DNA from 2 places in the Novosphingobium sp. 1529 genome. Region 1 is predicted to be linked to the other one. Evidence: riboswitches for the same ligand, from Rfam matches in the RefSeq annotation. Region 1 holds a riboswitch; the other holds the start of a gene.

The links. A riboswitch is a leader RNA that binds a small molecule or an ion and turns the genes downstream of it on or off. The one in region 1 is predicted to bind cobalamin.
Region 2: another riboswitch for cobalamin. It lies ahead of ABIC78_RS04405 (TonB-dependent receptor plug domain-containing protein); the one in region 1 lies ahead of cobW (cobalamin biosynthesis protein CobW).

What each region holds. Positions count from the first base shown of each region.
Region 1 is NZ_JBEPKW010000004.1:200,118-215,645, forward strand. Features, by position in the region: gene cobT (nicotinate-nucleotide--dimethylbenzimidazole phosphoribosyltransferase) at 1-55, opposite strand, end outside; gene ABIC78_RS11215 (DUF1636 domain-containing protein) at 52-459, opposite strand; gene cobO (cob(I)yrinic acid a,c-diamide adenosyltransferase) at 492-1,097, opposite strand; gene cobF (precorrin-6A synthase (deacetylating)) at 1,087-1,851, opposite strand; gene ABIC78_RS11230 (cobyrinic acid a,c-diamide synthase CobB) at 1,848-3,161, opposite strand; gene cobM (precorrin-4 C(11)-methyltransferase) at 3,158-3,940, opposite strand; gene ABIC78_RS11240 (cobalamin biosynthesis protein) at 3,937-4,314, opposite strand; gene ABIC78_RS11245 (bifunctional cobalt-precorrin-7 (C(5))-methyltransferase/cobalt-precorrin-6B (C(15))-methyltransferase) at 4,317-5,525, opposite strand; gene ABIC78_RS11250 (cobalt-precorrin-6A reductase) at 5,524-6,285, shown strand; gene cobJ (precorrin-3B C(17)-methyltransferase) at 6,249-7,010, opposite strand; gene cobI (precorrin-2 C(20)-methyltransferase) at 7,007-7,759, opposite strand; gene ABIC78_RS11265 (precorrin-8X methylmutase) at 7,756-8,385, opposite strand; gene ABIC78_RS11270 (ferredoxin-like domain-containing protein) at 8,369-9,529, opposite strand; gene cobN (cobaltochelatase subunit CobN) at 9,526-12,792, opposite strand; gene cobW (cobalamin biosynthesis protein CobW) at 12,808-13,845, opposite strand; cobalamin riboswitch at 14,040-14,260, opposite strand; gene ABIC78_RS11285 (HoxN/HupN/NixA family nickel/cobalt transporter) at 14,332-15,399, opposite strand.
Region 2 is NZ_JBEPKW010000001.1:979,380-994,907, forward strand. Features, by position in the region: gene ABIC78_RS04395 (FecCD family ABC transporter permease) at 1-432, opposite strand, end outside; gene ABIC78_RS04400 (ABC transporter substrate-binding protein) at 429-1,343, opposite strand; gene ABIC78_RS04405 (TonB-dependent receptor plug domain-containing protein) at 1,377-3,257, opposite strand; cobalamin riboswitch at 3,381-3,550, opposite strand; gene ABIC78_RS04410 (cell wall hydrolase) at 3,726-5,033, shown strand; gene ABIC78_RS04415 (hypothetical protein) at 5,248-5,613, shown strand; gene mdh (malate dehydrogenase) at 6,001-6,963, shown strand; gene ABIC78_RS04425 (2-oxoglutarate dehydrogenase E1 component) at 7,247-10,084, shown strand; gene odhB (2-oxoglutarate dehydrogenase complex dihydrolipoyllysine-residue succinyltransferase) at 10,130-11,401, shown strand; gene lpdA (dihydrolipoyl dehydrogenase) at 11,526-12,941, shown strand; gene ABIC78_RS04440 (DUF4403 family protein) at 13,084-14,556, shown strand; gene ABIC78_RS04445 (trimeric intracellular cation channel family protein) at 14,579-15,289, shown strand; gene ABIC78_RS04450 (transglutaminase family protein) at 15,378-15,528, shown strand, end outside.

The sequences.
Region 1 (15,528 bases):
TGGCCAGATCGGCAAGCGCCGCATCGAACGCGGCCGGAGAAGCAAACGCGCTCATGCCGCGACGAACCCGGCTGGCGGGGTGCGGCTGATGAAATGGCCTTTCACCCCTTGCGGCCATTCCTTGAACGGCACGCGCCCATGCTCGCTTTGCGCATAGGCGGCGGCATAATCGAGGATTGCCGTGGCGGCCGCTTCGTCCGCGTCAAAACGGCCGAGAACATAGCCCACCTTGCCCGGCGCGCGCAGGTGCACGGTGCAGTGGTCCTTGCAGGCAAACAGGCAGGCCATTTCCTGCACGGCAATCCCGGCATAGCGCGCATCGCCCTGCTGCACCGTGCGCAGCGCCGCCAAAAGCCGCGCACCACCGCGCTGGCCCTGGTCATCCTCGCGCAGGTCGGCGCTCAACCGGCAGGTGTTGCAGGCCACCACGGCGGGGCCATCGTCAACGGGGGTAAGCATGGGGGAAATCCTTGTGATGCAAACGGAACATGTCAGAACTCGATACCCGCCTGGGCTTTCACCCCGGCGCGGAACGGATGCTTGATCTGGGCCATTTCGGTGACGAGATCGGCCGCCGCGATCAGTTCGTCGCGCGCGTTGCGGCCCGTCACGATCACGTGCTTCATCGGCGGGCGCGCGGTCAGCACGGCCAGCACCTCGTCGAGCGGCAGATAGTCATAGCGCAGCACGATGTTGAGTTCGTCGGCCAGGACCATGGCATAGGCCGGATCGGCGATCATGCGCTTGACCTCGTCCCAGGCGGCGCGGGCCACGGCCACATCGCGCGCGCGGTCCTGCGTGTCCCAGGTAAAGCCTTCGCCCATCGGCTTGAAATCGACGTGGGCGGGAAAGGCATCGAACACGGCCTTTTCGCCGGTGGTCATCGCGCCCTTGACGAACTGCACCACGCCCACGCGCTGGCCATGGCCGATGGCGCGCACCACCATGCCCATGGCCGCAGTGGTCTTGCCCTTGCCCTTGCCGGTATGGACGATCAGCAGGCCCTTTTCCTGGGTCTTGGTGGCCATGATCTTGTCACGCGCGGCCTGTTTCTTGCGCATCTTGTCGGCGTGGCGCGCGTCTTCATCAGCTTGCATCGGCCGTTTCCCTTTTCAGCAGATAGATGTCCATGATCCAGCCATGCTGCGCGCGCAGCGCGGCACGGCGGGCGAGAATACGCGGGCCCACCGCCGCCAGCGGGCCATGCTCCAGCGCCTGGTGCGCCATGCCCAGGTATGCGCCCCACCAGATGGTGATGCCCGCAGGGTCCAGCGCGGCAAACGCACCGCCGGCATCAAGCATCACGACGAGATGATCAGCCCCCACCGGCCAGCCATGGGTGCGCAGCAGGCGGCCGGTGGTGATCATCACCGGCCCGGCCAGCGGATTGAGCGGGATGGCGTGGGCGGCGGTCAGCGCCGCGATGCTGGTGATCCCCGGCACGACCTGCACCGCGAGGGCCGCACCCTGCCCCATCAGCCGCGCCGCGATGCGCAGGCTGCTGTCATAGAGCGCGGGATCGCCCCACACCAACAGCGCGGCGCGGCCGCCCTGCGGCAGGGCTTGCGCCAAGGTTGCCTGCCACACCCGCGCGATGGCGTCATGCCAGGCATCCACTGCCGCCGCATAGTCGCCCGCGCCATCGCGAAGCGGCATGGCAAATTCGACGAACGGTACGGCCCGCGTCAGCACCGTCGCGCAGATCGTGCGGCGCAGATCGATCAGCCCGGCCTTGTCCGCGCCCTTGTTGGGCAGCAGAATCACGTCTGCGCCATTGATCGCGCGCACCGCCGCCAGGGTAAGGTGATCGGGGTTGCCGGTGCCGATCCCTATAAGATCGAGCTGGATCACACGGCCCCCGCAATCATGTGGAAGAACGTGCCCGTCACCTGCCCGCGCCGCGATCCGCTTTCCGCCACGGCCGCGCCGGTGGCATCGACCACCGTGGCCAGTGGCGCATCGCCTTGGGCCAGGATGGTGCAATAGTGGAATTCGTGGCCGCGCAGCGCGGTGCCGGCCGCCATGCTGCCCACCGGCGCCAGCAGCCGGGCCGCGCGATAGCCCAGGTGCAGGCGCCGCTGGGCATGGCTGGTTTCCAGGGCCAGCAGCCCGGCCATGGCGTGGCGCGCGCCGGCCTTGTCGACCAGGCCCTGGCCCAGCACCATGTAGCCGCCGCATTCGCCGTGCACCGGGCGGGTCTGCGCGTGGCGGCGCAGGCCCGCCAGGAATGTCCCCGCCGCCGCGATCGCCCCGGCATGCAGCTCGGGATAGCCGCCGGGCAGCCAGACGAGATCGGCATCGGCCGGCGGCGCTTCATCGGCGAGCGGCGAGAACGGCAGGATCTGCGCGCCAGCCGCCTGCCAGCCGTGCAACAGGTGGGGATAGAGAAACGAGAATGCCGCGTCGCGCGCCACGGCAAGCCGCTGCGCCGGGGGCGGCGGCAGCGCGGCTGATGCGGTGGGCGGGGCGCCCATTGCGCGCGCCGCTGCAACCAGCGCTGCCATATCGACATGATCGCGCATGAAGGTGGCCAGATCATCCAGGCGGGCGGGCAGATCGGGATGCTCCACCGCCTGGACCAGGCCCAGGTGCCGCTCTGGCAGACCAAGGTCTGCGCGGCGCGGCAGGGCGCCCAGCACCGGCATGCCGATCGCCGTCATGCCGGCGCGCAGCAAGCTTTCATGGCGCGGGCTTGCCACCTTGTTGAGGATGACGCCGGCCACCGGCAGCGCGGGATTGAACCGCGCAAAGCCCAGCGCCGTTGCCGCCGCCGATTGCGCCTGGCCCGAGGCATCGAGCACCAGGATCACCGGCCAGCCCAGCCGGCGCGCCACATCGGCACTGGCGCCGTTGCCGGTGGCGCCCACGCTGGCCACGCCATCGAACAGGCCCATCGATCCTTCGGCCAGGGCCAGATCGGCGCCACCGGCCTGGCTTGCCAGGGCATCGATCAGGCCAGGCGCCATGGCCCAGCTGTCGAGGTTGAACGAGGCGCGCGCGCAAGCCGCCTGGTGAAACGCCGGATCAATATAGTCCGGCCCGTTCTTGAATGGCTGCACCGCCAGCCCCTGGCCATGCAGCGCGCGCAGCAGGCCCAGCATCAGCGTGGTCTTGCCCGCACCCGAACTGGGCGCGGCGATCATCAGGCCCGGCACGCTCATGCCCGCGCCCCGCCGCTTTCGCCGCCATGCTGCGGGCGAAAGCGCCGATCATAATCGGCGGCATAGAGGCTGCTTTCGACAAAATCAGTAGCGCCCAACACGCGGCCGACCAGGATCAGCGCGGTGCGCTCCATCGTGCCGGCCACGGCGGCCTCCACGCTGTCCAGGGTGGCGCGCACCACGCGCTGATCGGGCCAACTGGCGCGCGACACCACCGCCACCGGGCAATCGCCGCCATAATCGGGCAGCAGATCGGCCACCACTTGCGCCAGGTTGTGGATCGACAGGTGAATGGCGAGCGTCGCGCCGGTCTGGGCAAAGGCCACCAGGTTTTCGCGCGGTGGCATCGCACTGGCCCGGCCCGGCGTTCGGGTCAGCACCACCGACTGGCCCAGCGCGGGCAGCGTCAGTTCGCTTTCCAGTGCGGCGGCGGCGGCGGCAAAGGCGGGGACGCCGGGCGTGATGGTGAAGGGAATGCCTAGCGCCCGTAAGGCCCGCAGTTGCTCGCCCAGCGCAGACCACACCGACAGATCGCCCGAATGCAGCCGCGCCACATCGTGGCCAGCGGCATGGGCCTGGATGATGTGGTCCATGATCTGGTCAAGCGAGAGAGGCGCCGTGTTCACGATGTGCGCGCCGGGCGGGCAGTGGGCGAGCAGCGCGGTGGGCACCAGCGACCCGGCATAGAGGCACACCGGGCACGCGGCGATACGATCGCGCCCGCGCAAGGTGATGAGATCGGGCGCGCCGGGGCCGGCGCCGACAAAATGGACCGTCATTGTTCAATTTCCTGGGCATGGCCCTGAGCAAGGGCACACGTGGCCATGCGATCGGGCGATATCTGGCGGTGGCACAGCAACTGCGCGCCCGGCCCCGCTGCGGCCAGCGCGGCTGCCTCGGCCAGGCTGCCGGTGCCGCGCGTGCGCAGGCTGGCGGCAGATTGCGTGGCCGTGCCGCAGCGCTGCACGGCATCGGCCGCCAAAGGGATCAGCGGCAGGCCCAGCGCGCGCGCCAGCGGCGCCACAGCCGGGGCCTTGTCTGCCGCCGTGGCCAGATGGGTGGCGGCGGGCAGTCCTTCCTGCGCCAGGGCAAAGGCCGCGCGCAGAGCAGCAAGCGGGGCGCCCGCGCGAAAGCCCAGGCCGGCGACAATCATGGTCATCGCACCACGCTCCACTGCACGATCGGATAGCGCGCCTTCCAGCCATGCCGCGTGCCGAGTGGCGCGGCGTCGGCCAGTTCGATCCGCAACAGGCTGCCGCCAACGCGGCCATACCAGGCGGTAAGCAGGGCTTCGGATTCCAACGTCACGGCATTGGCGAGCAGCCGCGTGCCGGCCGGCAGCCGCGCCCATAGCGCATCGAGCAGCGCGGCCGACAGCCCGCCGCCGATGAACACCGCATCGGGCGGCGGATCATCGGGCAGGCACGCCGGCGCGCGGCCGGTGATCACGCGCAGGCGATCCACGCCCAGTGCCCCGGCATTGCCGCGCACGCGGGCGGCACGCTGCGGATCGGCCTCGATCGCCACGGCGCGGTTGGCGGGATGGGCCAGCAGCCATTCGATGCCGACAGAGCCAGAGCCGGCGCCGATATCCCAGAGCAGTTCACCCGCGCGTGGCGCCAGCGCCGCCAGGGTGAGCGCGCGCACGGCTGACTTGGTGATCTGGCCATCGGCGGCGAACAGCGCATCGGGCCGTCCGGGCGTGAGCGGCAGAGCCAGCCCCTGCCCGGCAACGACAATGCCCACCGCCACCGGATGGGCGACATCGCCAAGGGCAAAAGCCTGCGCCTCAAAGCAACGCACCCGCTCGCGCGGGCCGCCCAGCGCTTCGAGCACGCATAGCGTGCTGGCGCCAAAGCCCAGCGCGACGAGATAGGCTGCCAGGTCTGCCACCGCCGCGCCATCGCGCAACAGGGCAATCACGCGCTGGCCGGGCGCGAGATGCGGACGCATGCGCGCCAGCGGCGCGGCGTGGAGGCCCAGGCACGCGCAATCCTGCACTGCCCAGCCCAGGCGCGCCGCCGCCAGGGAAAACGTCGATGGCTGCGGATGGGCCAGCCATTCGTGCGGCGCGAGGTGGGTGATGACACTGCTGCCGGCACCGAACCAGAATGGATCACCCGATGCGAGCATCGCCACACGGCGCCCACGCAAAGCGAGCAATTGGGCGACACCATCGGCAAAGGGCACTGGCCATTCCACCGCCTTGGCCTTAAGCGAGCCCAGCAAGGCCAGATGGCGCGGCGGGCCGATCACCACCTCGGCCTCGTCCAGTTCGGCCAAGGCCACCGGGGACAGGCCGTCGCGGCCGTTTTCGCCAAGGCCGATGATCGTCAACCATGCGCGCAAAGGGGTATCAGCCATGGCCAATGTCCTGCTGCTGGGCGGAACGAGCGAGGCCAGCGCGCTGGCCCGCCTGCTTGCCGCGCAAGGCATTGCCGCCCGGTTGAGCTATGCCGGGCGCACCCACGCCCCGCTGGCGCAGCCCCTGCCCACGCGGATCGGCGGCTTTGGCGGCGTGGCCGGGCTGGCCGCCTATCTGCGCGAGGAAGGCATCACCCACCTGGTCGATGCCACCCATCCCTTTGCCGCGCAGATCAGCGCCCATGCCATCGCCGCCGCCGCGCAGGCCGGGGTGCCGCTTATCGCGCTTACCCGCCCGGCCTGGCAGGGCCAGCCACAAGACCGCTGGACCATGGTGCCAGACGTGGCCGGCGCCGTAGCGGCCCTCGCTGGCCCGGCGCGGCGTGTGATGCTGGCGTTGGGGCGGCTGCACGTGGCCGATTTCCTCGCCCAGCCGCAGCATGACTATCTGCTGCGCTTTGTCGACGCGCCGCCCGCACCGCCGCTGTTGCCGCGCCATCGCCTGGTGGTGGACCGGGGGCCGTTCACTGTGGCGGGCGATCTGGCGCTGCTGCGCGACCAGGCGATCGGCGTGGTGGTATGCAAGAACGCCGGCGGCAGCGGCGCGCAGGCCAAGCTGATCGCCGCGCGCGCGCTGGGCCTGCCGGTGATCATGATCGACCGGCCGTTCATCCCGCCGCGCCACGAAGTCCACGATTCGGCGCAAGTGCTTGACTGGATCGCTCATGCCAGCACCCCGCCCGCGCTGCGCGGGGTGTAAAGCAGCGGGCCGGCGGCACGCGCCACGATCCGCGTCTGGCTCGATCCCACGATGACCACGGTGCGCATGTCGGCCATCTCGGGCACCGCCTGCGCCAGCGAGACGATGCGCAGGTCTTCCTGCGGGGTGGAGACGGCGCGGGCAAACAGGGTCGGCCGCTGCGGGCCGCAGCATGTGCGCAGCAATTCCAGCGCGCGGGCAAGGCCATCTGGCCGTGCGCGCGAGCGCGGATTGTAGAGCGCCATGGCAAAATCCGCTTCTGCCGCCAGGCGCAGACGCCGCGCGATCATGTCCCACGGCTTGAGATTGTCAGAGAGGTTGATCGCGCAGAAATCGTGGCCCAGCGGCGCCCCGGCGCGCGCGGCGGCGGCGAGCATGGCGGTAATGCCCGGCAGCACCTCGATCGCGACATCGTCCCACGCTTGCGGGCCGCTTTCCAACACCTCGAACACGGCGGCGGCCATGGCGAATACGCCGGGATCGCCCGATGAGACCAGCACCACCCGGCGCCCTTGCGCAGCCAAGTCAAGCGCATCAGCAGCGCGCTCCCGCTCCACCCGGTTGTCCGATGGATGCAGCACCAGGCCGGGGCGCGGCGCCACACGCGCGACATAGGGGATATAGCCCAGCACATCGGTGGCGGCATCGAGTGCCGCGCGCACCTGCGGGGTGATCATCGCTTCGCTGCCCGGGCCGAGCCCGGCGATCGCCAATGTGCCGCTCATGGCCGGCGCCCCTGGCCGTGGATCAACAGGATCGAGAAATAGGGCGTGACGGCCTGGGCCTCACCCAGCGGCGTAACCCGCTGGCCGGGCATGGCGGCATGTTCCACCAGCCAAGCCTCCCCCTCGCGTCCCGCAGCAGCCACGGCGCGGCGCAGCTTGGCCAGGTGACGGCCGATCTTCATCACCACCAGGGCATCGGTATCGCGGATGCGGCGGGTCAGTTCCGCCTCGGACAGGGTCGCCATGGCGACGGTGAGCACATCATCGCCCCAGGTGATGGGCACGCCGGTGGCATTCCACGCGCCCGCCATCCCGGTGATGCCCGGCACCACCTGCACCGGCACCTGCCCCGCCAGGCGGCTGTGCAGGTGCATGAACGAGCCATAGAAAAACGGATCGCCCTCGCACAGCACGACCACGTCTTCGCCGCTGCGGGCCAGATCGGCCAAGCGCACGGTACACGCGGCATAGAACGCGGCGAGACATGCGTTGTAGCGCGGATCGCTGACCGGGATTTCGGTGGTGACGGGGTATTCCATGGGAATTTCCACGGCATCGGCGCGCAGCAGGTCTGCCGCGATGCGCCGCGCCTGGCCCGGCCGCCCGGCCTTGCGAAAATAAGCGATGTGGCGCGTGTCGCGCACCAGCCGATCGGCGCGCACGCTCAACAGGTCGGGCGCGCCGGGGCCAAGGCCGACACCGTGGACCGTGCCGATCGGGCCAACTGGTGCAAGGACTGGCGCGCTCATTCCGCGTCGCTCGCCAAGGCGTTGATCGCGGCCACGGTGATCGCGCTGCCGCCCAGGCGCCCTTCGACGATGCAACACGGCACGCCGTGCCACGCCCACAGCGCGGCCTTGGATTCGGCCGCGCCGACAAAGCCGACCGGGCAGCCGATGATCGCGGCCGGGCGCGGGCAGGCTGGGTCTTCCAGCATGGTCAGCAGGTGGAACAGCGCGGTGGGCGCATTGCCGATCGCCACCACGCTGCCGGCCAGGTGCGGGCGCCACAGCTCCAGCGCGGCGGCAGAGCGGGTGTTGCCCATGGCCTGGGCCAGGGCTGGCACCGCCGGATCATGCAGCGTGCACAGCACTGGATTGGCCGCAGGCAGGCGCGCACGGGTAACGCCTTCCGACACCATGCGCGCATCGCACAGGATCGGCGCCCCCGTGCGCAACGCGGCGCGCGCCGCCGTGGCGAAATCGGCGGAAAAGCGAATGTGCGGCGCCAGGTCCACCATGCCCGCCGCATGGATCATGCGCACCGCCACTGGCTCTTCGGCAGGCGAAAAGCGCGCCAGATCGGCCTCTGCCCGGATCATGGCGAAAGACTGGCGATAGATGGCCGCGCCATCGGTTTCATAGACATGGGGCATTGGGCAGCTCCGCACTGGGGCAACTTGCAAACTGGTCGAGCACTTGCTGGGCGGTGAGCGGCGCCTGGCACGGCGGCGCGCCGGCGGCGGCATCACGCGCAAGGTCGAACCGGCCATCGGCGCGGCCGGTGAGCACAAGATCGGTGGCGCGGGTGCAGGCGCAGCCCTTGGCACAGCCCGATACGTGCAGCGTGCCGCGCACATGCGGCGCCAGGGCGATGGCAAGATCGCGCGTGGGCACATGCGCCTGCGGGCAGGCCGGCGCGCCGGGGCATGCTTCCACCCGCAGCAGCGGATCGGCCGGATCGGCAATCAGGCCGGACACGGCATCGCCGCCGGCGCCTTCCACCACCAGCAGGCGCCAGGGCGTGATGCGCAGCGCTTGGGCGCCGGGTTCGGCCAGCGCCGCGTCCAGCACCGGCGCTGCAACCCGGCCGAATGGCGCGCCATGCACCATGCCGAGCGCGCAAGGCCCTGGCCGCCAGGCCGGCGCCAACGCCGCTGGAAGATCCTGCCCAGCCGCCCACGCAGGCAGCGGGGCATGATGGCGCGCCATGCGCCCTTGCCCGCCGCTTTGCACGAACCAGCGGGCCAGTGCGATCAGTCCATCAACCTCTGCCCCGGGCGCCAAGGCCACGCCATGGGCGCGCCCAGCCGCGCGCAGGATCAGGCCACCATGGCTGCTGCGCTCGACCCGGAAATCGCCCGGCTCTGCCAGCAAGACCGGCGCCGCGCCGGCATCGATCACGAACCCGGCCTTGGCCGGCAGCGCGGGCAGTTCATCCAGCCGGGCAAGCAAGGCCTGGGCGATGCGCTGCGTGTCATCGCCATCGCGCCAGCCGGGCGCCACCAGCAGGTTGCGCCGCGCCTCTGCCAGCGGATCGGCATCGACCAGGCCCAGCGCCAGCAGATCAGCCAGCGCAGCCTGCCAACCCGCGTGATCGAGCCCGCGCAGTTGCAGGTTGCCCCGCCGCGACACATCGATCAAGCCATTGCCATGCTGGACGGCCAGCGCGCATACCGCTTGCGCAGCATCGCGAGATAGGCGCGCCAGGCGCGGCTTGATCCGCAGCAACAGGCCATCACCCGCCGCCATCGGGCGCCAGGCATCGGGGCACCAGCCCGCCACGCGAAAGCCGCTCATGCCCTGCCCCTGGCGTAATCGGCCAGATCGGCAAGAATGGCATTGCGCCGCGTGGGCCACAGGCCAGCGGCATGCAGCGCGGCAAAGCCGTGCTGCATCGCGGCTAGGGCGCCGGGGTTCTCGCGCGCCAGGAATGCGCGCACGGCAGCATCGCCCAAGGTGGCCTGGTAATAGAGATCAAACAGCTGCGGCGGCACACTGCCGGGGGCAAGGTGGGCAAAGGCGCCCAGATGATCGAGCGTGGCAGCCAGTTCTGCCCCGCCGCGAAAGCCATGGCGCATCATGCCGGCGATCCAGCCGGGATGGGCAGCACGGGCGCGCACCACGCGGGCCAGTTCCTCGCCCAAGGGCCGCGCCACGGGCCGCGCGGGGTCGCGGTTGTCGAGGTGATAGAGCGCTGCCTTGCCCCCGGCCACGCCCTGCGCGGCGGCAAACCCGGCCTCGTGCGCGGCATAGTCTGCGGCGAGCAGCAGATCGGTTTCAGGCAGATCCTGCGCGTGAACAAACGCCCCGGCCCGCGCCACACGGACGCGCAGGCCAGCCAGGTCGGGCTGCGCCGCGCCGGTATCAAACGCGTGGTCCGATGCGGCCAGCCAGGCTTCACCCGCCGCGCGGCGGCCGGCGGCGTCATAGCTTTGCGCCGCCTGCCCCATGCCCAGGCCATAGCGCCCCGGCGCCGGGCCATAGACCCGCGCACCTGGCGCCTTGCCGACAAACGGGTTCCACTCCAGCGGCTCGTCGCGCGCCGCCAGGGCGCGCACCGCCTGCCCGAACAGCACCGGCAGCAGCGGAAAGGCATCGCGCAGCAGGCCCGAAATACGCAGCGTCACATCCAGACGCGGGTGATCGAGCCGAGCGATCGGCAGAATCTCGATCCCCGTCACCCGTTGCGAGGCGGCATCCCATTCCGGCCGCGCGCCCAACAGGTGCAGCGCCATGGCAAATTCCTCGCCACCGGTGCGCATCGTGGCCGAACCCCACAGGTCCACCACCAGGGCACGGGGATAATCGCCGTGATCCTGCAGATGGCGGCGCACCAGTTCCTGCGCCAGCACCACCCCTTGCGCATGGGCGGCGCGGCTTGGCACGGCGCGCGGATCGACGGCATAGAGATTGCGCCCGGTGGGCAGCACATCCGCCCGGCCGCGCCACGGCGATCCGGCCGGCCCCGCCGTAACCCGGCGCCCGTCGAGCGCGGCCAGCACACCATCGCGCTCTGCCCCGCCCTGCGGGCCGCGGCCGAATATGTGCAGGCCATCGCCATACTGGCTGTCCTTCACATCGCAGACAAAGCGGTCGATCCGGGCAATCGCCTCGGCCGGGGTGGCGGCGGGATCGATGCCCAGCTCTGCCTCAAGCCCCAGCGCCTGCGCCTGCGCGCGGATGGCCACGATCAGCCGGTCGCGCCGCGCCGGATCAAGGCCCACCGCGCCGGAAAACTCGTCGAGCAGCGACTCCAGCCCAGCCAGGCCCGCGCCGCTTTCCGTGCGCCGCAGCGGCGGCGGCATGTGGCCCAGCGTGACCGCGCCGATGCGGCGCTTGGCCTGCGCCGCCTCGCCCGGATCGTTGACGATGAAGGGATAGATCACCGGCACGCTGCCGATCAGCGCCTCGGGCCAGCAGGCATCTGACAGCGCGACGGCCTTGCCCGGCAGCCATTCCAGCGTGCCATGCGCGCCCATGTGCAGCAGGGCATCGATCCCTTGCGCCCGCAGCCACAGATAGAAGGCGACATAGCCATGGCGCGGGCAGCGCGACAGATCGTGATAGGCTTCGTCGCGCCCGACCAGATCGCCGCGTTCGGGCTGCAACGCCACCAGCGCTTGCCCCGCGCGCAACGCGGCAAAGTGGAATGCGCCATCGCGAACCGCCGGATCATCCTCTGGCGCGCCCCAGCTTTGTGCCAGATCGGTTCGCAGCGCAGCCGGCAGCTGCGCCAGCGCGGCGCGATAGGCTTCCAGCGGAAACCCCAGCGTCTCACGGCCAAGCCGGTGGGCCAGGTCACCGGGCGGCGCAACTGCATACCCGGCCTGGGCCAGATCGGCGAGCAACGCTGTAGTAGAGGCCAAGGCATCGAGGCCCACCGCATGGGCCATGGCATGCGCCTTGCCCGGATAGGTTGACAGCACCAAGGCCAGGCGCCGCTGCGCCACGGGGCGCCGGGCCAGCGCGATCCAGCCAGCCACCCGCGCCACGATGGCGTCGATCCGCGCCGGATCGGGCCGGTGCATGTGGCGGGCAAAGCCGAGATCGGCATCCTGCGCGCAGGGTTCCTTGAAACTGGCGACGCCGGCAAACAGCAGCCCGTCAATCTCTGGCAAAACGACATGCATGGCCAGGTCTGCCGGCGCCAGGCCCCGCGCGGCGCCTGCCCAGCTTTCGCGCGTGCCGGTGGCCAATGCCACCTGGAACACCGGCACGCCGGCCAAGTCCAGCGGGCTATGCCCGGCATCGTCACGCGCGGAAAAGGCCGTGGCATTGATGATCGCGGCCGGGCGCAGCCGGCCGAGTTCTGCCGCCGCCACCGCGCGCGATTGTGGTTCCTTGAGCGAGGTGACGTAAAGCCCCTGCGCAGCCAGGCCTGCTTCCTCCAGCGCGGTGATCAGAGCGGTTACCGGCGCAACATCGCGCGCGGTGAGATAGGCGCGGTAGAACACGACCAGCACCAGCGGGCGCGCGGCGTCCACCGCCTTGCCATGGGGATGCCACAGGCCCGCCGCCGGCAGCGGCGCCACCGGCGCGGCCAGCGCGGTTGCGTTCAGCGCCAGCCCGCCCGCCTGTGCCAGTGTCACTAGCGCGCGATGGGCAGCATCGGCCCCGCCCGCCTCGCACAGCACGGCCAGATCACGCAGGGTTTCGCACGGCAGAGTAGAGGCTTCGTCCAGCTGCGGATCGGCCCGCCCATCAGCCGGCAGCACCGCCAGCGCCACGCCGCGCGCGCGCGCCAGGGCCGCCACCTGCCCCAGGCCATAGCGCCACCACGAAACCCCGCCGATCAGGCGGATCAGCATCGCCCGCGCGCCAACCAGCGTGCGATCGATATAGGTATCGACCGACAAGGGATGTTCCAGCGCGGCCAGATTGGCCAGGCGCAGCAGCGGGAACGCCGGATCGGCCTGACGGGCCAGGTGCCAGCCAGCGGCAAAAGCGCCCAGGTCGCTGTCGGAAAACGACAGGACGACGAGCGGCGCCGGCGCCTGCCCCAGATCCTGGGGCACGGCCATTTCCTCAAGCCCGTGGCTTTCGCGGAAGATGACGTGCATGGGGGGTGCCGCCGCTCAGGCCGCCAGCACCGCCTTGATGGTTTGCGGGTCGAGCCTGTCGCGCTCGGCAATCGCCACCAGTTGCCCGATGCGCGGCTCTCCCGCCTGCCAGGGCCGATCATACTGATGGCGCACCCGCGCGCCCACGGCCTGAACCAGCAGGCGCATCGGCTTGCCCGCCACGGCGACATGGCCTTTCACGCGCAGCACGCCATGCTCTGTGGCCAGGCGGGCGATCCGCGCGGCAAGGTCGGCCGGATCGGATACCTCGCCCAGCGGCACCACGGTGCTGGCAAAATCGTCATGCTCGTGATCGTCGGCGCCATCGTGGTGCGACGGGCGGGCAGCGATATCGTCTTCGGCTGCGGCGTTCAGCCCCAGGATCACGCGCGGATCGGCTGCGCCTTCGGCCATGTCGATCACCGGAACCGCGCGCGGCGCCGTCTCAGTAATGATCACCCGCGCCTTGGCCAAGCCCTCCGGGCCGGCCAGATCCCCCTTGGTCAACAGCACCAGATCGGCACACGCCAATTGGTCTTCGAACACTTCGGCCAATGGGGTTTCATGGTCGATCCCCGGATCGGCGGCACGCTGCGCGTCGAGCGCGGCCAGATCGGGGGCAAAGCGGCCGGCGGCCACCGCCTCTGCATCGGCCAGCGCCAGGACGCCATCGACCGTGATGCGGCTGCGGATCGCCGGCCAGTCGAACGCCTTGAGCAGTGGTTTCGGCAGCGCCAGCCCCGAGGTTTCGATCAGGATGTGATCGGGCCGGGGATCGAGTGCGAGCAGGCGTTCGACCGTGGGGATGAAATCATCGGCCACGGTGCAGCAGATGCAGCCATTGGCCAGTTCGACAATGTTTTCGGCCGGGCAATCGGGAATGGCGCAGGACTTGAGGATATCGCCATCCACCCCCAGCGTGCCGAACTCGTTGATCACCACGGCCAGGCGGCGGCCGCCGGCGTGGCGAATCAAGTGGCTGATCAGCGTGGTCTTTCCCGCGCCGAGAAAGCCGGTCACGATGGTGACAGGCACTTTTGCCAGATCCGGCATGCACAAAACCCTTCCGCGGCGCCAGGCGAGCGACACGGCAGGGCTTGCCGGAAAACGATCCGGCCAGGCGCGCGGCAGCGGACCGGCGCACGAAAGCGCCCACCACAACGCAACCCGTGCAGCCCCAGCCGCACAAGTCTTCGTCGCCCAGACGGAAGTATTACCGTGCCCGGACCATCCCCTGGATCAAGGCAAGAGCGACCAGTACGCCGGCAGGTCTCCTGGCTCGTGGGTCAGGGCTTGATGCACGCCTTCCCAGGCCCGCTTGGGGCCCAGTGGCCATCCCCGTCGTGCGGGGACCAGTGCATCGCGCTCGCCACTTACAGTTGCAGGGACAGCTGCGGACTTGGGGCAAAGCCCCGCACCGCATTCCCGATTAAGCCCCTCTCGGGGCACCGACGCGATCTTTTGCAGGGCACCGGCCGAAACCGCTGCCTGCGCTGCCCTCCTAGCCCAGTTCGCCGGCCAAGCCAACCGGGCATGACATCAGATTGCGCGAACCACCTCGATCTCGTCGAGCCGCTGCCACCGATAGATCGCCGCACTGGCCAGCCAACACAACGCGAACAGGGCAATGATGGCAAAGCCCAGCCCATTGAAATTGCCGGCAAGATCGGCCGCCAACCGCCATGGCGCGCCAGTCAGGCCCAGCTTCTGGCCGATCAGTGCGGCCGCCTCGATCCCGCCGATCACGATCGCCACCAGAGCCGAAACCAGAGTGATGGTGATGTTGTAATAGAGCTTGCGGATCGGCTTGACGAAGGCCCACTCATAAGCGCCAAGCATGACCACACCGTCGATCGTATCGATCAGCGCCATGCCTGCGGCAAACAGCACGGGCAGCACCAGGATCGTGCCGAGCGCCAGGCCACTCGCCGCCTGGCTGGCCGACAGGCCGAGCAACGCGACTTCCGTGGCCGTATCGAAACCCAGCCCGAACAGGAAACCGAGCGGCGCCATGTGCCACGAGCGCGTGACCAGGCGGAACATCGGGCGGAACAGGCGCGATAGCAGGCCCCGGCCCGACAGCAGCAGGTCAAGGTCTTCCTCCACATAGGTGCCCCCTGCGCGCACATGGGCAAAGGTGCGCCACACCCCACGCAGGATCACCAGGTTCATCGCGGCAATGGCAAACAGGAACAGCGCCGATATCGTCGTGGCGATCATCCCGCCCACCTCGCGAAAGGCGCCAAACCGGGCGAGCGCCGTGGCCGTAAGCGCCACCAGGACCGAGGCGATGGCGATGATCGTGGCATGGCCCAGGGCAAACCACAGGCCCACCGCGATCGGCCGCTGCCCCAGCTGCATCAGCTTGCGCGTGACATTGTCGATCGCGGCGATGTGATCGGCATCGACCGCATGGCGCAGGCCAAGCCCCCAGGCGAGCACGGCGGTGCCCAGCATCAGCGGCTGATCATGGAACAGGCCCAGCGCCCACAGCCAGGCAAGGGCATTGGCCAGCAGCAGCGCGGCCAAAAGAGTAGCGATACGCCGGCGCAGCGAGGGCGCGGCCGAACGGGCCAGCAGGCGGCGAACAGGAAAGGAAACAGGCACGAGCGGAATACTCCGGCCAGAATGGCGACGGAGCCGGACGCGGGACGCCACGCGCACGCCACAAGGCGCCCACGCAGCCACACGCCGGCCAGGCGGCGTCGCTCTGACGGAACGAACCGTGCCGCGGCC
Region 2 (15,528 bases), on a different contig from region 1:
GCCGGCCAGCGTGAACAGCGCCACGCCCCCGGCCAGGCCCGTGCGCGGTCCCGACGCGATCAGTGCCAGCAGCACCATGCCCCCAGCGGCGCCCGCCAGGGCCATCGCCGGCAGCGCGAAAGGCTGCACCGCAAAGCCGGTAAACAGCGACAGCACCGCACCTAGCGCGGCGAGCGGCGCCACCCCGAACAGGCCGGGATCGGCCAGGGGATTGCGCAGATAGCCCTGCATCGCCGCACCCGCCGCGCCCAGTCCGGCCCCGACGATCACCGCCAGCACCGCGCGCGGCAGGCGCAGTTGCGCCAGGATCACCGTGGCATTGGCACCGGCCGGATCGAACGGATTGATCCACACCTGCCCGGCCAGCAGGCACAGCGGAAACAGCACGAGCAGCAAGCCACCCAGCACCAGGGGCAAGGCAGCACGGTTCATGGCATCGCTTCCAGCTCTTGGCGCACCGCCACCATGCGGTTCAGGAACCGGGGAATGGTTGGGCCGCCGCAATAGATCAGGTTGGGGGAAATCGGCACGCGCGCGGTGTGGCGCAGCGCCGCCAGCGCGGGATGGAACAGCAGGCGGTCTTCCTGCGGCGCGGCCTGATCGGCCAGGGTGCCGCGCGGGGTGCCCACGGCCATGATCACGCGCGGCGGATCGGCCAGCATGCGCTCCAGCGACAGGCGTTCGGATTGGCCCAGGCCGCGTTGCGCACTGAAATTGGCAAAGCCGGCACGCATCATCAGGTCTGATGCCAGGGTATTCTGGCCCGGCACCAGGCCGCCCGGTTCCCACAGCACGGCCGTGATCGGCGCCGTGCCCGGCGGCGGCGCCGCGGCGGCGACTGCGCGGTCGATCCGCGCGATCAGCGCGGCGCCGCGCGCCGGCTGCCCGGCCCAGCCGGCCAGGCTGCGCACCTGGGCGCGCGCGGCATCGAGCGATTCGGCAATGCCCACCGTTTCCACGCGCAGGCCCAGCCCGCGCAACGCCGCCAGCGTGGCCGGATCGGCATAAGTGCTGGTCACCACCAGATCGGGATGCAGCGCCAGCACGCTTTCTACCGCGCCATCGGTGGTGGCAAAGCGCATGGCCTGCGCCACGTCCATCGAGGTTTGTGCCGGATCGCGGCTGTAGGAAGACAGCGCCAGGATCTGCGCGGGATCGGCCACTTCTGCCAGGATCGCATCGCTGCAAGGGTTGAGCGACACGATCCGGGGCAGACGATCGGTGGCCTGCGGATCGGCGGGAGCCACCTGCGCGCACCCGCCCAGCATCAGCGCCAGCACCACGGCACCGCGCCCCATGCGCCGGCAGAGCAAGGCAAAGTCAGGCACGATGCGGCCGCTCACGGCAAAGCCATTCCTCCAACCGGCGCAACGCCATCAGTACCGCAGGCGAACGCCACCGAACACGGAACGACCCAGCGCGCCATAGCCCGCTGCCGTCACCAGCGGCCGATCGAACACGTTTTCCACCCGGCCGAAAAGTTCGGCCTGATGAAGGATCGGCAAACTGGCGCGCACGGTGGTGACGCTACCGCCCGCCAACTTGATCGAATTGGCCGCGTTGTCAAAACTTTCCGACTGGAAGCGCAGGTCTGCGGCCAGGGCCAGGCCGGCCCAGGGCGTGGTCCAATCGAGCGAGGTGGTCAGCGCGTGGCGCGGGCGGCGCGCCAGGTCGTTGCCGAACGTGGCGGCGCCAGGCGTGCGGTCGGTCGCCTCGGTATAGGCATAGGCGATCGTGCCCTTGACCTGGCTGCTGAGCGCGGCGCCCACATCGAGCTCGACGCCTTGCGCGCGCGCCTTGCCGACGTTGTCATAGACGCCATAGGTATGGCCCTGGCACAGCGCGGTTTGCGCCATGAAGCACGAGACATAGGCGATGAGGTTGCGGGTATCGCGGCGGAACAGCGTGACGCCGGCATGGAAGCCGCCATCCTGGCTGGCATAGACCACGCCCAGGTCATAGCTGCGGCTGCGTTCGGGAGCGAGCGCGGCATTGCCGTAATCGGGCGAGAGCAGCTGATAGAGCGTGGGCGCGCGGAAGCCTTCGCCATAGCTGGCATTGAGGCGCAGCCCGCGCACCACTTCCACCGTGCCGTTGGCCCCCAGGCTGACATTGCTGCCGAACTGGCTCTGTTCGTCATAGCGCACGCCGGCGGCCAGGCTCGCCTTGGCGGTGTACCAGCCGAGCATGGCATGGCCGCTGGTCAGATGCGCGTTCTGGCGCGTGTCATAGGTGCTGTCGAACCGGGTCCATTCGCGATCCGCCCCGAAATCGATCGCGAAATCAGCAGGCAGGCTATAGCGGCCGTTCAATTCCACCCGCTCGCTGCGGCCGTTGTAGCCATATTCGAACGCGTTGTCGGCCCCGCCGGTGTAATAGCGGCGGCGCGTGTCGGACAGGGCATAGCCGGCATCGAGCGTCAGCGGACCGCCGGCATAGTGCAGCCCGGCGCGGCCGAAGAACTGCCGCGTGGTGGTGTATTCCGGGGTATCGGCAAAGACATAATCGGGCGCGGGATAGCCATCGATCTGGGTCTTGCCATCGGCATAGCGGGCATTGGCGACCAGCGACAGCGTTTCGGTGAGGTTGACCCGCGCCTTGCCGCCCACGCGCCACTGGTCATAGCCATCGCGCTCGGTCCCGCTGGCAGCGGCCGAAACTCCATCGGTGGTGGCATAGCCACCATCGATCGAGAAGGCATAGCGGTCGCGCTTCACGCCGGCGACAGCATCGGCATCATAGCTGCGGCGCGAGCCGGCCTCGGCCGAGGCTTCGACGCCGTCGATCTCGCGCGTGGTAACCGCGATCACCCCGCCAATGGCAGAGCTGCCCCAGACCACCGAGTTGGAGCCGCGCAGCACTTCGATCCGCTCGATCCCGCCGCTCGTCAGCGTGCCGAAGTCAAACCCGCCCGATGGCGCCGAGGGATCTTCCACGCGCACGCCATCGACCAGCACCAGGGTGTGCTGCCCTTCCCCGCCGCGCAGGCGCACGGCGGTTTGCGCACCCAGACCCCCGGTGCGCGACCAGGTCAGGCCCGGCACGCGATCGAGCACGCGGGTCAGGTCAACGCCCTGCACCGCCTCGATCGTCTGCAACGGCAACACGGTGATGGCCTGGCCGGTCTGGTCGAGCGACAGGTCGTTGCCGGTGGCCAATACAGTGATCTGCGCGCCATCGCTGGCGGGGGCTTCATCGGCATAGGCAGGGGTGGCCAGCATCACGGCGGTGGCCAGTGCAACAAGCGATGTCTTCACGGTTCTTTTCCTCCCGGCCCATGGACAGTCTTGCCGTCCATGGCGCGAGGGTCCGCCGGGCCCTGGCGGAAGACTCGTCACGCTTGCGCCCGGTACACCCCGCCCGGCCGCGGAACGACCACACACCGGCAGGTTTCCTGGCTCATCCGAAGTCAACGCGACACGCCGGCCTTCCCAGCCCGCCAAGGGGCCAGTGGCGCGCAAGGGCGCGGCGCTCGTCCGGAAACAGTTGCGGGGGCAGCGCCGGCTGGTTCCGGCTTCCCTCTTAGCCCGCGTGGTTGCGGGCACCGGTGGCGTCAGCCCGGGCGGATAGCGACACCTGCACCAAGGGGCAAGCCCGCAGCCATGATTAACCAACCCGTAGCAGCCTGTGCCTTATCGGGACGAGGACGATTCCTGCCGTGCATGGTTGCAGTGCAACGCGTAACGCACCATGGCGCAGACCAAGCCTGCCCTGTTTCACGCCCTATGCCAGACCCGATTCCCTTCACCGGCGCCACGCCCACCCTTCCGCCCGAGGCGCTGATGCCGCCGCCGGGGCCGGAAGAGCGCGTCGCCCTAGCCGGGCAGCGGCAGGCCGATGGCGCGCTGATCGCGGCGCTTACGCTGCCGCCGGTGCGCCCCCGCGATTTTGCCGCACGCATCCGCCGCCGCGACATGACCTCGTGGCGCCACCAGCATCGCGCGCCCTCGCGCCTGGCCGAGCGGGCCGCCGGTATTGCCGCGATCGGCGCGCTAGGCCTGGTGCTCGGCGCGATCGGCTGGGGTTCGCCCGGCAGCGATGCCGCCGCAGCGCAGGATCGCAACGGCGGGCTGCAACCTTTCGAGCGGGCGGGCGAAAGCTTTCCCGGCTCGGCGTTCTACTATGTTTCGGCGCAAGACAGCGGCCTGCTTGCCCCGCAGGACGCCGCCCGTGCCTGGGACCGGCAGGTGGCCGCAATCCGCAGCGATGCCGATGATGGCACCACCACCGCGCCCTGGTCTGCCAATCCAGCAGCGCGGCCACTGTTTGCCACCGGCAGCGGCGAAGACCGCTGGCGCGCGCTGCAATGCCTGACCACCGCGATCTATTACGAAGCCGCGTCCGAACCCGATGCCGGGCAGCGCGCAGTGGCGCAGGTCGTGCTCAACCGCGTGGCGCATCCCGCCTTTCCCAAGACCGTGTGCGGCGTGGTGTTCCAGGGCTCGGAACGCGCCGGTTGCCAGTTCAGCTTTGCCTGCGACGGCGCGATGGCGCGCCGCCCGGTGCAACAGTTCTGGGACCGCGCCCGGCGCGTGGCAGCCGATGCCCTGGCGGGCAACGTGTTTGCCCCGGTGGGCCTGGCGACGCATTACCATACCAGCGCGGTCCATCCGCTATGGTCAGACAAGCTGGCCTTCATCGGCACGATCGGGGCGCATCGCTTCTATCGCTGGGCCGGATCGGCCGGCCAGCCCGCCGCCTTCAACGCCAGCTATCGCGGTGGCGAGCCGCTGGCCGCGCCCCATCCGCGCAGCTGGGTGCCGGCCGCGGCCGACGTGGCCGATCCGGTGACGCTGGAAAAGGCCTTCGAAGACGGCCGCATCAGCGCGCTGGAACACACCGGCGCGCCGGCCCTGGGCGCCACGGTGAGCATCATGGACGGCCCCAGCCAGGCGCCGCAGCGGCCGATCTCGGCCAGCGCCGCACCGCAACTGGCAGCGCCCCTGCCCGGCGCGCCCAATCCGCAGGTTCGCCCCGAAGCGCGGGAAACCTATGAAAACGCCGGAAAATGGATTGCCCAGCCGCATGGCTAAAGGCTGATTGAACCCGGCCAGGCGCTGCATCGGCACGCTTGGCCGCGTCTGCGGGAACATCAATGTCCCGTTTACCGTCTCATCTCACGCCCTGTTAGCGCAACGCCCCGTAGAAGGACGGCAGAGCCGCCAGGAAGTTTACCCCGAAAACGGCTTTGAACACGAAAAAAGCCGAACTTTCGGTGTCGCGATGAAGAACGGAGACCACCCGCGCATGCTGCGTTTCGCCCCTCGCTATGGCATGATCTCGCCCTGTCTCCGTCGGCCCGCCGGCCGCGTGCCGCGCCCTGCCAACGACAATCCGGCCTGGTCGCTCCAGGCAGCCCAGGACTATCCCTCGCCAGTGCGCGCCATGGCCGGGCGCCTCGCTGATCGGCTGGCCGAAGACGCCCTGCTGGCCGAAGCACTGCGCCTGTTTGCCAGTCATGGCCATGCCGCTGCCGGGCAAGCTGCCCGCGCAGCCACCCGCGCGGCGATGGCGGGGGACGCGGAACAGGCGGATTGGTGGGCGCAGGTGTGCCACACGCTCGATCGCCGCAAGGCCATTGCCCTGCGCCGGGAACTTGCCGGGCTCGGATGAATTTCACGCAGCGAGCCAAGATGGCTTCGTCAAACGCTGCCCGGTTCGTCGCGCCATCGTGCCGAGCCAGTTGCGGCTGCGCCCATCGCCGGCACGCCTGAAAAACCCGGCGGCCGCACCGTTCTGAAACGAGGCAAAGGGCTTGCCTGTCGCATTCGTATGAACGGTAGATTTACCACTTAACGCTATTGCGAACTGATATCAAAGAAACCCGCAGATGCGGGGTTTTTTGCGGTTGCAATCCCTCTCGGGCAGGCCTACGTGCCCCTCCACTTGCCGGCAACCCTTCCCGTCTCGCGGGCGCGGGGGGACCTCCATCCGGGGGCTTGAGTCGGCAACGCTTGAACGCTTGTCCCGCGACGACTCCGGGAAAGGACCGTAAAGCACATGGCACGCAAGAAGATCGCGCTCATCGGCGCGGGTAACATCGGTGGCACTCTGGCGCATCTGGCCGCGCAGAAGGAACTGGGCGACATCGTCCTGTTCGACGTGGTGGAAGGCGTTCCGCAGGGCAAGGCCCTCGATCTCTCGCAGTGCGGCCCGGTCGAAGGCTTTGACGCCAAGATCATCGGCACCAACGATTACAAGGACATCGCTGGCGCAGACGTCATCATCGTGACGGCTGGCGTGGCGCGTAAGCCCGGCATGAGCCGCGATGACCTGCTCGGCATCAACCTCAAGGTGATGAAGTCGGTCGGCGAAGGCATCCGCGACAACGCGCCCGACGCCTTCGTGATCTGCATCACCAACCCGCTCGACGCGATGGTCTGGGCGCTGCGCGAATTCTCCGGCCTGCCCGCCAACAAGGTGGTCGGCATGGCTGGCGTGCTCGACTCGGCGCGCTTCAGCACGTTCCTCGCCTGGGAATTCGGCGTTTCGGTGCGCGACGTGAACTCGTTCGTGCTCGGCGGCCACGGCGACACCATGGTTCCGGTCGTGGAATATTCCACCGTCGCCGGCATCCCCGTCACCGACCTGATCAAGATGGGCGCTTCCACCCAGGAAAAGATCGACGCGATCGTGGCCCGCACCCGTTCGGGCGGCGGCGAAATCGTCGGCCTGCTCAAGACCGGTTCGGCGTTCTATGCCCCGGCCGCCTCGGGCATCGCCATGGCCGAAGCGTACCTCAACGACCAGAAGCGCATCCTGCCCTGCGCCGCCCATGTCGACGGCGCCTATGGCGTTGACGGCCTCTATGTTGGCGTGCCGGTGGTAATCGGCGCTGGCGGCGTGGAAAAGGTCATCGAAATCAACCTCGATGAAACCGCCAAGGCCAACCTCCAGGTCTCGGTCGACGCAGTCAAGGAACTGCTGGTGGCGTGCAAGGGCATCGATCCCTCGCTCGCCTGATGGCAGCATGGTTCGCGGCCGTCCTTTCCGGGGCGGCCGCGGCACCTTCTACCGGGCTGTTTTTCAGGCCGGCAAAAGCGATAAGACCCTTTGCGAAGGGCGCTGACCAGACGCCATTAAGGATACCTGGCCCATTGCGCGCAAGGCATGCGCAGGGCGGCCGGTCCGGCCATGGCGGCGGGAAAGCGATGACAGTCACAGGCAGGCTGCGCCGGTATGCACTCTGCCCACAACCTTTTTCCGAAGCCCCTCCCCTCCCCGGGGGCACAGGAGTGAATTGACCATGGCACAGGACGTGCACGAGTACGAAGTTGATCCTTCACAGGATGCGCCGCAGCAGGGTCCGTCCTGGCAGTCCAAGCGCTGGCCGATTACCGACGCACTCGCCGGCGATGATCTGACCCGTGCGCTCGATCCCATGACCATCAAGGTCGAGGTCGCCAAGGCCGCCAAGAAGGCCGGCGCCGCGCTGGACGAAGCCGCGCTGGAACAGGCGGCCAACGACAGCCTGCGCGTGATGCTGCTGGTGCGCACCTATCGCGTGCGCGGCCACCTGGCGGCAGACCTTGATCCGCTGGGCCTGTCCAAGCAGTACCTGCCGGCCGACCTCAGCCCCGAATACCACGGCTTCCTGCCCAAGGACATGGATCGCAAGATCTATCTGGGCGGCACGCTGGGCCTGCAATGGGGCACCGTGCGCGAAGTGGTCGAGATTCTGCGCAAGAACTATTGCGGCAAGGTCGGCCTGGAATACATGCACATCTCCGACGTGGAGGAGCGCAAGTTCCTGCAGGACCGCATCGAAGGCGGCGACAAGTCGATCGACTTCACGCCCGAGGGCAAGAAGGCGATCCTTTCGGCCGTGGTGCGCGGCGAGCAGTACGAGAAGTTCCTCGGCAAGAAGTATGTCGGCACCAAGCGCTTCGGCCTGGACGGCGGCGAGTCGATGATCCCCGCGCTCGAAGCGGTGATCAAGTACGGCGGCCAGCGCGGGGTGAAGGAAATCATCTATGGCATGGCCCACCGCGGCCGCCTGAACATCCTCGCCAACGTGATGGCCAAGCCCTATCGCGTGATCTTCCACGAATTCTCGGGCGGCAGCGCCAACCCCGAAGACGTGGGCGGCTCGGGCGACGTGAAGTATCACCTGGGCACCAGCACCGACCGCGAGTTCGACGGCACCAAGGTGCACATGAGCCTGCTGCCCAACCCGTCGCACCTGGAAACGGTGGACCCCATCGTGCTGGGCAAGACGCTGGCCCAGCAGCAGTTCCGCGATGACGTGGGCCCGGGCAAGCACAAGCAGGTGCTGCCGGTGCTGATCCACGGCGACGCCGCCTTTGCCGGCCAGGGCATTGTCTGGGAATGCTTCGGCTTTTCCGGCGTGCAGGGCTACAACACCGGCGGTTGCATCCACTTCATCATCAACAACCAGATCGGCTTCACCACCAGCCCGCAGTTCTCGCGCGGCTCGCCCTACCCCTCTGACGTGGCCAAGGGCGTCCAGGCGCCGATCATCCACGTCAACGGCGATGATCCCGAAGCGGTGACCTTCGCGTGCAAGCTGGCGATCGACTATCGCCAGCAGTTCGGCCGCGACATCGTGATCGACATGTGGTGCTACCGCCGCTTCGGCCACAACGAAGGCGACGAGCCCTCGTTCACGCAGCCGCTGATGTACGCCAAGATCAAGAAGCATCCGGCCGTCTCGACGCTCTATGCCGAGCGCCTGGCCGCCGAGGGCGTGATCGACAAGGGCTGGAAGGGTGACGTGGAAGACCACTTCACCGCCACGCTTGAAAACGAGTTCGAAGCCGCCAAGAGCTACAAGGCCAACGAGGCCGACTGGTTCGGCGGACGCTGGGCAGGCCTCAACAAGCCGGCCGACCCGGTGACGGCGCGCCGCAATGTGGCCACCGGCATCGAACAGAAGCTGTTCGACAGCCTGGGCCGTACGCTGACCTCGGTTCCCGAAAGCCTGACCGTCCACAAGACGCTGGGCCGCGTGCTCGACGCCAAGCGCGAGATGTTCAACACCGGCAACGGGTTTGACTGGGCCACGGCCGAAGCACTCGCCTATGGCAGCCTGGTCACCGAAGGCTACAACGTACGCCTCTCGGGCCAGGATTGCGGCCGCGGCACGTTCAGCCAGCGCCACGCGGTGTGGGTCGACCAGACCGACGAGCACAAGTATGTGCCGCTGGCGACGCTGCCCCACGGCCGCTTCGAAGTGCTCGACAGCCCGCTGTCAGAATATGGCGTGCTCGGCTTCGAATACGGCTATGCCAGTGCCGATCCCAAGACGCTGGTGCTGTGGGAAGCGCAGTTCGGTGACTTTGCCAACGGCGCCCAGATCGTGATCGACCAGTACGTCGCCGCATCGGAAGCCAAGTGGCTGCGTGCCAACGGCCTCGTCATGCTGCTGCCGCACGGCTATGAAGGCCAGGGTCCGGAACACTCTTCGGCCCGTCTCGAGCGCTATCTCCAGCTCTGCGCGGAAGACAACCTGCAGGTGTGCAACATCACCAGCCCGGCCAACTACTTCCACGTGCTGCGCCGGCAGATGCACCGCTCGTTCCGCAAGCCGCTGATCATCATGACGCCCAAGTCGCTGCTTCGCCACCCGCTGGCCAAGTCGACCGCGGCCGATTTCCTGGGCGAAGCGCAGTTCAAGCGCATCCTGTCCGATCCTTCGGCACCGGAAGACCGCGACACCCGCCGCGTGGTGCTGTGCTCGGGCAAGGTCGCCTATGACCTGATCGAGGCACGCGATGCGGCCGGCATCACCGATACCCAGATCATTCGGATCGAGCAGCTCTACCCCTTCCCGGGTGAGCCGCTGGCCCTGCGCCTGTCGCGCATGACCAATCTGGAAGACGTGGTGTGGTGCCAGGAAGAGCCGAAGAACAACGGTTCGTGGTTCTTTGCCGAGCCGCTGATCGAGGAATCGCTCAAGGCTGCCAAGGGCAAGGTCACGCGCCCCCGCTATGCCGGCCGTTCCGCCTCGGCTTCGCCCGCCACGGGCCTGGCCAAGCGCCACAATGCCGAGCAGGCCGCCTTGGTGGCCGATGCGCTGGCGCTGTCGGTGCGCGAGGAAATCCGCCGCAAGAAGAAGGCCTGACCGGCCGTTTCGTCCACCTGAATTCTCCCCAAGGAACACCAAGTCATGTCCATCGAAGTCAAGGTTCCGACGCTCGGTGAAAGCGTCAGCGAAGCGACGGTCGGCCAGTGGCTGAAGAAGCCCGGCGAAGCGGTGGCTCTGGACGAGCCTATCGTCAGCCTCGAAACCGACAAGGTTGCCGTCGAAGTGCCCTCGCCCGTTGCCGGCGTGCTGGGCCAGATCCTGGTTGCCGAAGGCGAAACCGTCACGGTTGGCGCGCTGCTCGGCACCGTGGAAGACGGCGTTGCCGCAGCCGGCAACGTGCCGGTTGCCCCGCGCGAGGAAAAGCCCGTGCCGCCCGCGTCCGACACAGTGGCTCCGGCCGCCGCGCCGGCCCCGGCTGCTGCTGCGGCTGTCCCTGCTTCGGCCCCTGCTGGTGACGATGCCGGCGCTGCCGCGCTGTCGCCGGCGGTGCGCCGCGCGGTGCTGGAGCACGGCATCGATCCTTCCACCGTCAAGGGCACCGGCAAGGACGGCCGCCTGACCAAGGAAGACGTGCTCGCCGCAGCCCAGGCCAAGGCAGCCTCGCCGGCGCCGGCCGCCACGGCTGCCGTGCCTGCGGCCGTTGCTGCTCCCGGCCGCAACGAGGAACGCGTCAAGATGACGCGCCTGCGCCAGACCATCGCCAAGCGCCTCAAGAGCGCGCAGGAAAACGCTGCCCTGCTCACCACGTTCAACGACGTGGACATGTCGGCGGTGATGGCCGCGCGCGAGAAGTACAAGGACGTGTTCGAGAAGAAGCACGGCGTGAAGCTGGGCTTCATGTCTTTCTTCGCCAAGGCTTCGTGCCTGGCGCTCAAGGACATTCCGGCCGTCAACGCCCAGATCCAGGGCGATGAAATCGTCTATCACGACTATGTCGATATCTCGGTGGCCGTCTCGGCGCCGAACGGCCTGGTCGTTCCGGTGGTGCGCGACGCTGACAAGCTCTCGTTCGCCGGCATCGAAAAGGCGATCGGCGATTTCGGCAAGAAGGCCCGCGAAGGCGCGCTGACCATGGAAGACATGAAGGGCGGCACCTTCACGATTTCCAACGGCGGCGTGTTTGGTGGCCTGATGTCCACCCCGATCATCAACCCGCCGCAGTCGGCCGTGCTGGGCCTGCACCGCATCGAGGACCGCCCCGTGGTCCGCAACGGCGAGATCGTGATCCGCCCGATGATGTACATCGCCCTGTCGTATGACCACCGCATCATCGACGGTCGCGAGGCGGTTACCGCCCTCAAGACCATCAAGGAAGCGATCGAAGATCCCACCCGCCTGCTGATCGATCTCTGATCGGCACTGCACGGCGCGCCCGGTGACCACCGCCGGGCGCGCCAGCGTGCATCCACGCGAACTTGTGTGATAAGTCGCGCCAGTCCCGCCACCGTTTTCGGGAACGCGCGAACAGGAGGCCGCAATGGCTGAATATGATTATGATGTCCTGGTGATCGGCGCTGGCCCGGGCGGCTATGTCGCGGCGATCCGCGCGGCCCATCTGGGCCTCAAGACTGCGTGCGCCGAAGGGCGCGAAACGCTGGGCGGCACCTGCCTCAACGTGGGCTGCATCCCGTCGAAGGCGCTGCTGCACGGTTCGGAAAAGTACGACGAAGCCGTCAACGGCACCTTTGCCAACTATGGCATCAAGACCGGCCCGGTGGAACTGGACCTCTCTGCCATGCAGGCGCAGAAGCTCGACTCGGTCAAGGGCCTGACCGGCGGCATCGAATTCCTGTTCAAGAAGAACAAGATCACCTGGCTCAAGGGCTATGCCACGTTCGAAGACGCGCACAGCGTCACCGTGGCCGGGCAAAAGATTTCGGCCAAGCACATCGTCATCGCCACCGGTTCGTCGGTCACCCCGCTGCCGGGCGTGACCGTGGACAATGACGCCGGCGTGGTGGTCGATTCGACCGGTGCCCTCGCGCTCGACCGCGTGCCCGAACACCTGGTGGTGATCGGTGGCGGCGTGATCGGCCTGGAACTGGGTTCGGTCTGGCGCCGCCTGGGTGCCAAGGTCACTGTGGTGGAATACCTTGACCAGCTGCTGCCCGGCATGGACGGCGACGTGCGCAAGGAAGCCGCCAAGATCTTCAAGAAGCAGGGCATGGCGCTCAAGCTCTCGACCAAGGTCACCGGCGTGGCCGTGGAAGGCAGCAAGGCGACGCTCACGGTCGAGCCTTCGGCCGGCGGCGCTGCCGAAACGATCGAAGCCGATTGCGTGCTGGTGGCCATCGGCCGCAAGCCTAACACCGATGGCCTCGGGCTCGACAAGATCGGCCTGGAACTGAACGGTCGCGGCCAGATCGAAACCGACCACGATTTCCGCACCAAGGTGGACGGCGTGTGGGCCATCGGTGACGTGATCCCCGGCCCGATGCTGGCGCACAAGGCCGAGGACGAAGGCATTGCCGTGGCCGAAAACATCGCGGGCCTGACGGGGATCGTCAACCACGACGTGATCCCCGGCGTGGTCTATACCTTCCCCGAATTTGCCGGCGTGGGCCTGACCCAGGAAGCCGCGCTGGAAAAGGCCGGCGGCGACCAGTCGAAGATCAAGGTCAGCAAGTTCCCCATGCTGGCCAACAGCCGCGCCAAGACCAACCACGAGCCCGATGGCTTCGTGAAGGTCATTGCCGATGCGCAGACCGACCGCGTGCTGGGCGTGTGGGCGATTGCCTCGGTGGCCGGCACGATGATCGCCGAAGCCGCGCTGGCGCTGGAATTTGGCGCTACCTCGGAAGACATCGCCTATACCTGCCACGCGCACCCGACCCATTCGGAAGCGCTCAAGGAAGCGGCAATGGGTATCCGCGAAAAGCCGATCCACATCTGATCGCCTTTTGGCACAACCGATGAAACAAGGCCGCGCCGGGGCAACCGGGCGCGGCCTTTTTCATGGGCGAACGGGCGCCATCATGGCGCCGGGAACTTTGCCCGGTCTTGGTGCGTAGTGCGCCCAAACGGGGCAACAGCACATGACACTCTCGCGTAAGGTCGGCAGCGCAGCGGCGCTGACCGCATCGATCCTGCTGGCCGGCTGCCACCACAGCCCGGTGACAGAGGCGCCGCCGCGCGCCAACGATGCCATCGCCGTGCCGCCCCAGGCCTCGACTATCGCCGTGCCGATCGTCGCCCGGCTGGACGAACTGAGCGCCGCGCTCGAACGCGAGGTGCCGCGCCAGTTGTGGTCGATCGACAAGCCCGGGCAGGATTGCCTGGCCTCGCAGCGAGTCAAGGTGCTGGGGGTCAAGCTCAAGACACCGCGCGTGGAATGCCGCATCGTGGGCGATGTGGTGCGCGGGCCGATCACGCTGGCGGGCCAGGGCCAGGATCTGGTGGTCACGCTGCCGCTGCATGCCACGCTGCGCGCCAAGGATATTGCCGGCGTGTTCAAGCAGGAAACCGCCACTGGCGATGCCGTGGTGCACGCCCATGTGCGGCTGTCGCTGGCCAACGACTGGAAACCGCGCGCCACGCTCGATATCCACTATGACTGGACCAAAGCCCCCGGCATCGATTTCCTGGGCCAGCGTATCACCTTTACCGACAAGGCTGATGCCAAGCTCAAGGACGTGGTCGCGCGGCTGGAGCGCACGCTACCACAGGAATTGGACAAGCTGCATCTCGACCGCGAGATTGGCAAGGCCTGGGCCAGCGCGTTCACCTCGCTGGAACTCAACCACGCCAATCCCCCGGTGTGGATGCGGGTCACGCCGCATGACTTGCGCTATGGCGGCTATGCTGTGGAAGGGCGGCGCCTGGTGCTGCGCCTGGGCATGCATGCGCAGACCGAAACCTTTGTCGGCAACCGGCCGCCCGATCCGGCCGTCACGCCGCTGCCGCCCGTGCGCAAGCTGGAAACCACGCCGGGGCGGATGCTGTTCGTCATTCCGGTGATTGCCGATTACCGCGAACTGGAGCCGGTGATCGCCCGCGCGCTGGTCAAGCGATCGGCCCGACCGTTCGATGTGCCGGGCCTCGGCCCGATCACCGCCCGCTTTGGCAAAGTGACGTGCTATGGCACGCGCGGCGGCAAGGTGGCGGTGGGCGTGCAGTTTGCCGTCGATGCTGCGCCCCACACGGCGCATGGCACCGTGTGGCTGACCGGCACCCCGGTCAACGCGCCCAATTCGCGCAAGGTCGGCTTTGCCGATCTGGCGGTTTCCGGCGTGACCGACAGCACCGGCACCGATGTCCTGCTGGGCCTCGCCAATGCGCCGGGCCTTTCCGAAACGATCGCGGCAGCGCTCGCCCAGAATTTCGAGAACGACTATGCCAAGCTGATGGGCAAGATCGACCGCGCGCTGACCGAAAAGCGCACCGGCGATTTCATCATCCGCGCGCGGATCGAGGATGTGCGCACTGGCCAGCTCAAGGCAGCCGGCCAGGGGCTGTATCTGCCGGTCGAAGGCACCGGAACCGCCACGGTCAGCCTCGACATGCACTGATCGCCAAGGCAAGGGTAGTGCCATGCCCCTGGTTCCTCCCCTGCCCACCTCGCTGCCCCATGCGGTGGCGCCCGCTCTGCCCGCCGTGATTGGCCTGGCCGATCTGGCCGGCATCGCCGTGTTTGCGCTGTCGGGCGCACTGGTGGCCGCGCGCATGCGGCAGACCCTGGTGACCATGTGCTTTTTCGCGGTGATCACCGGGGTGGGCGGCGGTTCGGTGCGCGATCTGCTGATCGGTGCGCCGGTGTTCTGGGTGCATGATCGCTGGGTCGCGCTGGTATGCCTGGGCATGGCAGTGCTGTGCTGGCTCACCCCGCACCGCTGGTGGCGCGGCGCCGCGCTGGAATGGGCCGATGCGGTGGGCCTGGGCGCCTATGCCGTCTTGGGCACGACCAAGGCGCTGGCCTATGGCATTCCGCCGGTGCCGGCCTTCATGATGGGGGTGATCACCGGCTGCGTGGGCGGCGTGATCCGCGATTGCGTGGCCGGGCGCCCGTCGATCATCATGCGCCCCGAGCTCTATGTCACCGCCGCCGCGCTGGCCGCCGCGCTGTGTTCGGCGGGGCAGGCGCTGCACCTGCCCAAGGGCTGGGTCTGGGCGGTATCGGCGCTGGCCGGCTTTGCCCTGCGCGCTGCGGCGATCCGCTGGAAATTGGCGATCCCGGCCTATGGTGGGGGCAAGAAGGCTGACCTCGGTGAGCAGCTTCCACCACCCCTCGCCCCCCTCCTCTGAAGAGGAGGGGCTGGGGGTGGTGCGAGGCTACGCGCGCCGTTCGATTGTGCGTTGCAGCGCAGCATGAATTGGGGCAACCTCCACAGCCATGATCAAGGCGGGCCTCCATCACCTCACGCGCTATTCCTATGCCAAGCCGGTTCGATTGGGGCCGCAGGTGATCCGATTGCGGCCGGCGGCGCATAGCCGCACCGCAGTGCCCAATTACTCCTTGAAGATCAGCCCGGCCAATCACTTCA